Regions from separate parts of the Serratia sp. BNK-23 genome, predicted to be linked through region 1. Evidence: predicted binding sites of a transcription regulator. Region 1 holds the regulator's gene; each other region holds the start of a gene.
The links. The regulator PurR, encoded in region 1, represses purine synthesis genes. The targets are predictions, from matches to a motif close to CANGCAAACGTTTGCNTG.
Positions count from the first base shown of each region.

Region 2: a site for PurR is predicted at 1,727-1,744, ahead of serA (phosphoglycerate dehydrogenase). Genes of this name have one in related genera too.
Region 3: a site for PurR is predicted at 778-795, ahead of raiA (ribosome-associated translation inhibitor RaiA). Genes of this name have one in related genera too.

Region 1 covers NZ_CP179900.1:2,699,954-2,702,969, reverse strand. The annotation lists gene punR (DNA-binding transcriptional activator PunR) at 1-658, shown strand, start outside; gene purR (HTH-type transcriptional repressor PurR) at 655-1,680, opposite strand; gene ACMGF9_RS12745 (YnhF family membrane protein) at 2,005-2,094, shown strand; gene sodB (superoxide dismutase [Fe]) at 2,159-2,737, opposite strand; gene ACMGF9_RS12735 (C40 family peptidase) at 2,937-3,016, opposite strand, start outside.
Region 2 covers NZ_CP179900.1:770,348-773,363, reverse strand. The annotation lists gene ACMGF9_RS03645 (5-formyltetrahydrofolate cyclo-ligase) at 1-357, shown strand, start outside; gene serA (phosphoglycerate dehydrogenase) at 406-1,644, opposite strand; gene rpiA (ribose-5-phosphate isomerase RpiA) at 1,937-2,593, opposite strand; gene ACMGF9_RS03630 (LysR family transcriptional regulator ArgP) at 2,798-3,016, shown strand, end outside.
Region 3 covers NZ_CP179900.1:4,094,828-4,097,843, forward strand. The annotation lists gene bamD (outer membrane protein assembly factor BamD) at 8-739, shown strand; gene raiA (ribosome-associated translation inhibitor RaiA) at 1,052-1,393, shown strand; Phe leader region at 1,516-1,642, shown strand; gene ACMGF9_RS19530 (hypothetical protein) at 1,517-1,564, shown strand; gene pheA (bifunctional chorismate mutase/prephenate dehydratase) at 1,685-2,842, shown strand; gene tyrA (bifunctional chorismate mutase/prephenate dehydrogenase) at 2,897-3,016, opposite strand, start outside.

The sequences.
Region 1 (3,016 bases):
CGCAGTCGACATCATCGTCAAACCCCAGCGCAGCCGCCAGCTGGTGCTGGATTTCTACCGCCATTTCCCCGATGTTGAACTGATGCTGCAACCCGAAGTGTTCAACGGCGTTTGGGATGCGTTGGTGGACGGCAGGGTGGACATGGCGATCGGCGCCACGCGCGCGGTGCCGGTCGGCGGCGGCTTTGCCTTCCGCGATATGGGCTACATGAACTGGCTGTGCGTAGTCAGCCCACAGCATCCGCTGGCGCAGCTGGCAGGGCCGTTAAATGACGATCGGTTGAGGCCGTACCCTGCGCTTTGTCTGGAAGACACCTCGCGCAATCTGCCCAAGCGCGTCACCTGGACGCTGGATAACCAGCGGCGGCTGGTGGTGCCGGACTGGACATCGGCACTCGACTGTCTGTGCGCCGGGCTGTGCGTCGGCATGATGCCGGCGCATCGGGCGCTGCCGCTGGTGCAGCGCGGTGAGCTGAAGGCGTTGCAGCTGCAGCAGCCGTTTCCCGCCAGCCCTTGCTGCCTGACCTGGCAGCAGGATAAACCGTCGCCGGCGATGAGTTGGCTGCTGGCGTATCTGGGCGATGGCGAGACGCTGAATCAGGAGTGGCTGAGCGAGGCGGCGCCGGAAGCCGTGCAGGCTTCCGGCTCAGGGGATTAGCGGCGGTAGTCGATGAACGGACCGTCGGCGACCGAACGGCGTTCCACCAGCTTCGGATGCACTTCGATCACCTGCGATTCTTCGCGCTTGCTGATGATGCGATCCAGCAGCATGGTGAAGGCCATTTCTCCCAGGCGCTCTTTAGGCTGGTGAATGGTGGTCAGCGCCGGAGTGAAGTAGCGGGCGTTGCGCACGTTGTCATAGCCGATCACGGAAATATCCTGCGGCACTCGCAGCCCCAGCTCATCAGCGGCGCAGATGGCGCCCATCGCCATGATGTCGCCGCCGCAAAATACCGCGGTCGGCCGCTGTTTTTGCGACAGGATTTGGTGCATCGCCTTGTAGCCGGACTCCGGCTCGAAGTCACCCTGGACGATCCACTCTTCGCGAATGTCGATATGCGCTTCCTGCAGCGCCTTCATAAAGCCCTGATGACGGCCGCCGCCGGTGTTGCGCGACAGCTGGCCCGGGATGGCGCCGATATCGCGGTGACCGCGCTCGATCAGGTAACGGCCGGCCAGATAGCCGCCTTCGAACGCGTTATCGATGATGGTGTCGGTGAAGTCGCCGCGCGCAGCGCCCCAGTCCATCACCACCATCGGGATATTACGGTAGTCCTCCAGCATTCCCAGCAGTTGATCCGGGTATTCGGAACACATGACCAGCAGGCCGTCGACGCGCTTTTGCGCCAGCATCGCCAGGTAGGCGCGCTGCTTGTCCAGATTGTTGTGCGAGTTGCACAGGATCAGGGTGTAACCTTTGCTGTAGCAGCTGTTTTCCACCGCCTCGATCACTTCGGCAAAATAGGGCGCTTCGCTCGAGGTGGCCAGCAGACCGATAGACTTGGTGTGATTGACTTTCAGGCTGCGCGCCACGGCGCTCGGCGAGTAGTGCAGCTCTTTGATCGCGGCCCACACGGCCGCTTTGGTCTCTTCGGCGACGAAACGAGTCTTATTGATGACGTGCGAAACGGTGGTGGTGGAAACGCCCGCGCGTTTGGCCACATCTTTAATCGTTGCCATGTAAGGAATGACTCCTGAACTCACATGTTTACAGCATGTAAGTGTGATGTTAATCGTTTGCCTACGTAGATCCTTCTCCAGAGAAGCGAAAACTGAGTTTTTAGTGTGTTGAAGTCTTCAGCGCTTAATCAGGAGGGGCATGGATGCCGGTACGCAGTTGTGAACTGCGAATTTTGTCGCATATTGAACAAAAGTGGAAGAGGTAATCGAGATTATAAACCGGGAAATGATAACAAGATTTTATCGGCGAACTGTGGGAAAATGATTTGACGTACTAATTGTGCGCCTTTTATCCTTAGGAAAGCCCATTTTAAAGGAGTTGTCATGGATACCGATCTGAAGATGTCTCTGTTCACTACCGTCGGCGCGTTGGCGATGATCATCGCTTTCAGCTTTGTCGCCGCGTTGAACTGATCTCCCGCCGGTTTTAAAAAAGGCGCAGCCTGGCTGCGCCTCGTCACTTCGGCAAGGCCTGCGTTTACGCCAGGTTTTCCGCCGCAAATTTCCAGTTGACCAACGCCCAGAAGTTTTCCAGGTATTTTGGACGCGCATTGCGGTAATCGATGTAATACGCGTGTTCCCACACGTCAACGGTCAGCAGCGGTTTATCTTCACCGGTCAGCGGAGTTGCCGCGTTGGAGGTGTTGACGATCGCCAGCGCGCCGTCCGGTTTTTTCACCAGCCAGGTCCAGCCGGCGCCGAAGTTTTTCACGGCGGCATCGGTGAACTGCTCTTTGAACGCAGCGAAAGAGCCGAAGGATTTGACGATCGCCGCCGCCAGTTCGCCCTGCGGTTCACCGCCGCCCTGTGGCGACAGGCAGTGCCAGTAGAAGGTGTGGTTCCACACCTGCGCGGCGTTGTTGAACACGCCGCCGTTGGAGGTCTTGATGATCTCTTCGAGCGATTTGCCCTCGAACTCGCTGCCTTTCACCAGGTTGTTCAGGTTAACCACGTAGGTATTGTGGTGTTTGCCGTAGTGGTATTCCAGGGTCTCGGCGGAGATGTGCGGCTCGAGCGCGTTTTTCTCATACGGTAATGCAGGTAATTCAAACGACATTGCTTCCTCCTTTACAGCGCCACTTTCTTCCCGCCCAGGCGGGAGCCAGATGGGCCGTTTTTTATTGTGGTCATTCAATCTTAACAATTTTCATCATAAAAAACAGGAGGAAAAGCGAGAAATGCGCGTGGGGGAGTGCGATGGGCGATAGCTTGAGCAGGCGGTTGCGACCGGGGCCGCAACCGCGCAGAACAGGGAATTAACGGATGGTTTTCGGCGTCACTACGCGGCGTGCGCCGATGTAATGGTTTTGCCAATAGTCGTTGTCGAGCTGGCTGA
Region 2 (3,016 bases), 1.9 Mb from region 1:
CATCCGTTCAGCCCGGGCCACCTGCTGTTCCTGCGCTATGCGCCGGAAACGCCGCTGGTGCGCAATCGCTTCAATATTCTCGAACCGCGCCTCGATGTGCGCAAGGTGTTGCCGCTGGGTGAACTGGAGGTGGTGCTGACACCGCTGGTGGCGTTCGATCATACCGGGCAGCGTCTGGGCATGGGCGGCGGCTTTTACGATCGCACCCTGCAAAACTGGCGCAGCGGCGGCCCCTATCCCATCGGCCTGGCCCATGATTGCCAGCAGGTGGAGCATCTGCCGACCGAACACTGGGATATCCCGCTGCCGGAAATCCTCACCCCGCTCTGCAGCTGGGCGTGGCATGAGCCAAAATAGCAAAAGGCCGGATCGCTCCGGCCTTTTTCGTTGCGGCATGCCGCCGAATCAGAACAGCAGGCGGGCGCGGATGGTGCCGTCGATGGCTTTCATACGCTGCAGCGCGGCGTCGGCGCGCGCGGTTTCCGCTTCGATGTCGATCACCACATAGCCGATTTCCGGCCCGGTTTGCAGATACTGTGCGGCGATGTTAACCCCCTCTTCGGCAAAGATCTGGTTAATCTGCGTCAGCACGCCCGGACGGTTTTCGTGGATGTGCAGCAGGCGGCTGGCGTTCGGGCCATGCGCCGGCAGCGACACTTCCGGGAAGTTGACGGCGGACAGAGTCGATCCGTTGTCGGAGTATTTCGCCAGCTTGCCGGCCACTTCGTCGCCGATGTTCTCCTGCGCTTCCTGAGTGGAACCGCCGATGTGCGGCGTCAGCAGCACGTTGTCGAACTCACACAGCGGCGAGTTGAACGGATCGCTGTTGGTCGCCGGCTCTTCCGGGAAGACGTCGATCGCCGCGCCCGCCAGGTGATTGCTGGCCAGCGCGTCGCACAGCGCGGGAATATCCACCACGGTGCCGCGCGAGGCGTTGATCAGAATGGCACCCGGTTTCATCAGCGCCAGTTCTTCCGCCCCCATCATATTTTTGGTCGATGGCGTTTCCGGCACGTGCAGCGTCACCACGTCGCTCATATTGAGCAGATCGGACAGATGGCGCACCTGCTGCGCATTGCCCAGCGGCAGCTTGTTCTCGATGTCGTAGAAGAACACCTTCATGCCCAGCCCTTCGGCCAGAATGCCCAGTTGGGTGCCGATATGGCCGTAGCCGATGATGCCCAGCTTTTTGCCGCGCGCCTCATAGGAGCCCACGGCCAGTTTGTGCCACACGCCGCGGTGCGCCTTGGCGTTGGCGGCCGGAATGCCGCGCAGCATCAACAGCAGCTCGCCCAGCACCATTTCGGCCACGGATCGGGTATTGGAGAAGGGGGCGTTGAAGACCGGAATACCGCGTTTGGTCGCCGCTTTCAGATCAACCTGGTTGGTGCCGATGCAGAAGCAGCCCACCGCCACCAGTTTTTCTGCGGCGGCGAACACCTCTTCAGTCAGATGCGTACGCGATCGGATGCCGACGAAGTGTGCATCGCGGATGGATGCCTTCAAAGATTCGGTGTCTAACGCACCCTTGTGGTATTCGATGTTGGTATAACCGGCGGCACGCAAATTATCGACCGTGCTCTGATGAACCCCTTCCACCAACAGGAATTTAATCCTGTCTTTCTCCAATGATACTTTTGCCATTTACCCGACCCTATGTTCAGACTTCAGAAGCGGCTGTGACGACACAGCTCCCATCCAACATAACAAAAATAACGCGGGCGGCAATACAAACGATTGCCTGCCCGGCAGGACAAGGCGCAGCGTTGATGGCGGTTTACGGCAGAAAATGCCATAGGGAAAGTTTTCGGCAGAAGCTTTGGGGAGTCAGTTTTCACAATGTGACATAAGTCACCAAATTTGCCGTTTTTCAGAAAAGATATTTTAACCGAAGAATTATGCGGCCCGGCACCGCCGGGCCACAGACGGCAGAAGCTTATTTGACCACTTTCACGCCTTCCGGGGTGCCGACCAGCGCCACGTCCGCGCCACGGTTGGCGAACAGCCCCACGGTCACCACGCCGGCGATGCCGTTGATCTTGTTCTCCAGCGCCACGGCGTCGGTAATGCTCAGGTTATGCACATCGAGGATCACGTTGCCGTTGTCGGTCACCACGTTCTGGCGATACTCCGGCAGGCCGCCGAGTTTCACCAGCTCACGCGCCACGTAAGAGCGAGCCATCGGTATCACTTCCACCGGCAGCGGGAATTTGCCCAGCACGTCCACCTGCTTGCTGGCGTCGACGATGCAGATAAATTTCTTGGCGATGGCGGCAATGATCTTCTCGCGCGTCAGCGCCGCGCCGCCGCCCTTGATCATCTGCATATGGCCGTTGATTTCGTCCGCGCCGTCCACGTAGATATCGAGCGAGTCCACTTCGTTGCTGTCGAACACGTGGATGCCGAGGCTTTTCAGCTTGGCGGTGGAGGCATCGGAGCTGGACACCGCGCCTTCGATCTGGTGCTTGATAGAGCCCAGCGCGTCAATAAAGTGGGCGGCGGTAGAGCCGGTGCCGACCCCGACGATGGTGCCCGGCGTCACGTATTCCAGCGCCGCCCAGCCCACCGCTTTTTTCAGTTCATCCTGCGTCATAATATGTCCCTTGCCTCTGTACGAAAACGTGTGCGTATTATAGGGTAAAACGCTGTTTTTCACGCCGGCAGGATCACACTTATTTACCGCAGCCCGCATTTTTACCCGCTTGGCGGCGAGCTGGGGGCGTGATTTTTCCACCTGCGCCATGCGTAAAATGTGGCATAGTGCCGGTATCATTCTAATTTAAGGGATATCTTTCCGATGAAACGCCCAGACTATCGTACGCTGCAAGCGCTGGACGCGGTGATCCGTGAGCGCGGCTTCGAGCGCGCCGCGCAAAAACTCTGTATCACGCAATCGGCGGTATCCCAACGCATCAAACAGCTGGAAAACCTGTTCGGCCAACCGCTGCTGGTTCGTACCGTGCCGCCGCGCCCGACCGAACAGGGGCAAAAGCTGCTGGCGCTGCTGCATCAGGTG
Region 3 (3,016 bases), 1.4 Mb from region 1:
AAACGTCATGACGCGTATGAAATATCTGGTGGCGGCAGCCACGTTGAGCCTGGCGCTGGCAGGTTGCTCCACATCCAAGGATGCGGTTCCCGACAACCCACCTTCGGAAATCTATGCTACCGCGCAGCAAAAACTGCAGGACGGTAACTTCAAGGGCGCGATTACGCAACTCGAAGCGTTAGATAACCGCTATCCTTTCGGGCCGTATTCCCAGCAGGTCCAGCTGGATTTGATTTACGCCTACTATAAGGCCGCCGACTTGCCGATGGCTCAGGCATCCATCGATCGCTTCATGCGTCTGAACCCGACGCACCCAAACATCGATTACGTGATGTACATGCGCGGCCTGACCGACATGGCGCTCGATGACAGCGCGCTGCAGGGCTTCTTCGGGGTTGACCGTTCGGACCGCGATCCTCAGCACGCTCGCGCTGCGTTCCGCGACTTCAGCCAGTTGATTCAGCAATACCCGAACAGCCAATACGCGACCGACGCCAACAAGCGTTTGGTGTATCTGAAAGACCGTTTGGCCAAGTATGAGCTTTCGGTGGCGGAATACTACACTAAACGCGGTGCTTACGTCGCGGTCGTTAATCGCGCCGAGCAGATGTTGCGTGAATTCCCGGATACCAAAGCGACGCACGACGTGTTGCCGCTGATGGAAAATGCCTACAAGCAGCTGCAGCTGAACGGCCAGGCTGACAAAGTGGCCAAAGTGATCGCCGCCAACCCGCAATAAGCGCGCGTCGGCAACGGCAGAAAAACCAAACGGCAGCCGAGGCTGCCGTTTTCATTGGCGTCGACCTGGTTTTCACTGGAAAAATACACAAGTAAAAACACGGTGTTAGCTAGTACTCCTCACCGGTCAACTCATCGATAATGCGCCATCCGGCGGCAACTCTCAAGCATTAGATAGCCAATTCAAATGCTGAATCACAGATTGAACTAACTTTGCAAAAAGTGACAAAAAATCGTGATTTACATCACGCATTTAAACAAAAAGCGGGGTATGCTGGATTCACCAAGACGGAAAGACAGAGAGGTAAGTTATATGACATTGAACATTACCAGCAAACAAATGGATATCACTCCCGCAATCCGCAATCACGTCGAAGACCGTCTCACCAAACTGGAAAAATGGCAGACCCAGCTGATTAACCCGCATATCGTCTTATCCAAAGAACCGCAGGGGTTTGTCGCCGATGCTACCATTACCACGCCTAACGGCCCGCTGGTCGCCAGCGCCAAACATGATGACATGTATACCGCCGTTAATGAGCTGATCGCCAAGCTGGAGCGCCAGCTGAACAAAGTGCAGCACAAAGGCGAAGCGCGCCGCTGCAACGCCAGCGTGAAAGACATCGTGCCGGAAGTCATGCAAGAGCAGGAATAACCGTCCGACAGCGATTGCCGCATCAAACGCGCCCGAGGGCGCGTTTTTTGTCGGGTATTTTTGTTGACGGGCTAAAGGCCAGCGGTTACTTTAAAACCTGTTCACATTAACCTTAGGTAGACCATGCCACGCACACCGTTTTTCTTCGCATTCTTTTTTACCTTCCCCTGACTGGGAGGCGTTTCGTCGTGTGAGAAAGAATGCGAAGACGAACAACAAGGCCTCCTGGAGACAGGGGGCTTTTTTTATGGCTGTTTTACAACGAATAAGAACAGAAGGCGGAAGCTGATTATGACTGACAACCCGTTATTGGTGCTGCGCGAGCGCATCAGCGCACTGGACTTGAAACTGTTGGCCCTGCTGGCGGAACGCCGTGAGCTGGCGATCGAAGTCGGCAAGACCAAGCTGCACTCTCACCGCCCGATCCGCGACAAAGAGCGCGAACGCGATCTGCTGGATGCGCTGATCGCCGCCGCCAAACCTTACGACCTGGACGGCTTCTACGTCACCCGTCTGTTTCAACTGATTATCGAAGATTCCGTCCTGACCCAGCAGGCGCTGCTGCAGCACCAGCTCAACCCCGTCAGCCAACACTCCGCCCGCATCGCCTTTCTCGGCCCGAAAGGCTCTTATTCGCATCTGGCGGCACGCCAATACGCCGCCCGCCATTTCGATCGGCTGATCGAATGCGGCTGCCAAAAGTTTCAGGATATCTTCGCCCAGGTGGAAACCGGTCAGGCGGACTATGCCATTCTGCCGATCGAGAACACCAGCTCCGGCTCGATTAACGAGGTGTACGATCTGCTGCAACACACCAGCCTGTCGATCGTCGGCGAACTGACCAACCCGATCGACCACTGTGTTCTGGTGGCCGGCGACAGCGACCTGGGCCAGATTGAAACCGTCTACAGCCACCCGCAGCCGTTCCAACAGTGCAGCCAGTTCCTTAACCGCTTCCCGCACTGGAAAATCGAGTACACCGAAAGCACCGCCGCGGCGATGGAGAAAGTCGCCAAGCTGAATTCGCCGAAGGTGGCGGCGCTGGGCAGTGAGGCCGGCGGCGCGTTGTACGGGCTGCAGGTGCTGGAACACAACCTCGCCAACCAGCAGCAGAACATCACTCGCTTCATCGTCCTGGCGCGCAAAGCGATCGACGTATCTGAACAGGTGCCGGCAAAAACCACGCTGATCATGGCGACCGGCCAACAATCCGGCGCGCTGGTCGAAGCACTGCTGGTTCTGCGCGACAACGGCATCATCATGACCAAACTGGAATCACGCCCGATCAACGGCAATCCGTGGGAAGAGATGTTTTATATCGATGTGCAGGCCAATCTGCGTGCCGACGCGATGCAAAAAGCGCTGCGCGATCTGGCGCCAATCACCCGCTCGCTGAAGGTCCTGGGCTGCTACCCGAGCGACACCGTGGTGCCGGTCAACCCATCCTGAAACCATAAAAAAAGGTTCGGCCAAGCCGAACCTTTTACGTTTACCGCCCGCGTTTTACTGCCGGCTGTCGTTAGCCTGCCGCAACAGCGTGCGGCTCTCCACCAGGAAGCGCTGGGCGTAATCGCCGAACCAGTGCTCCACCTTGCGGAAACTGTCGATAAACGCCTGTTTGTC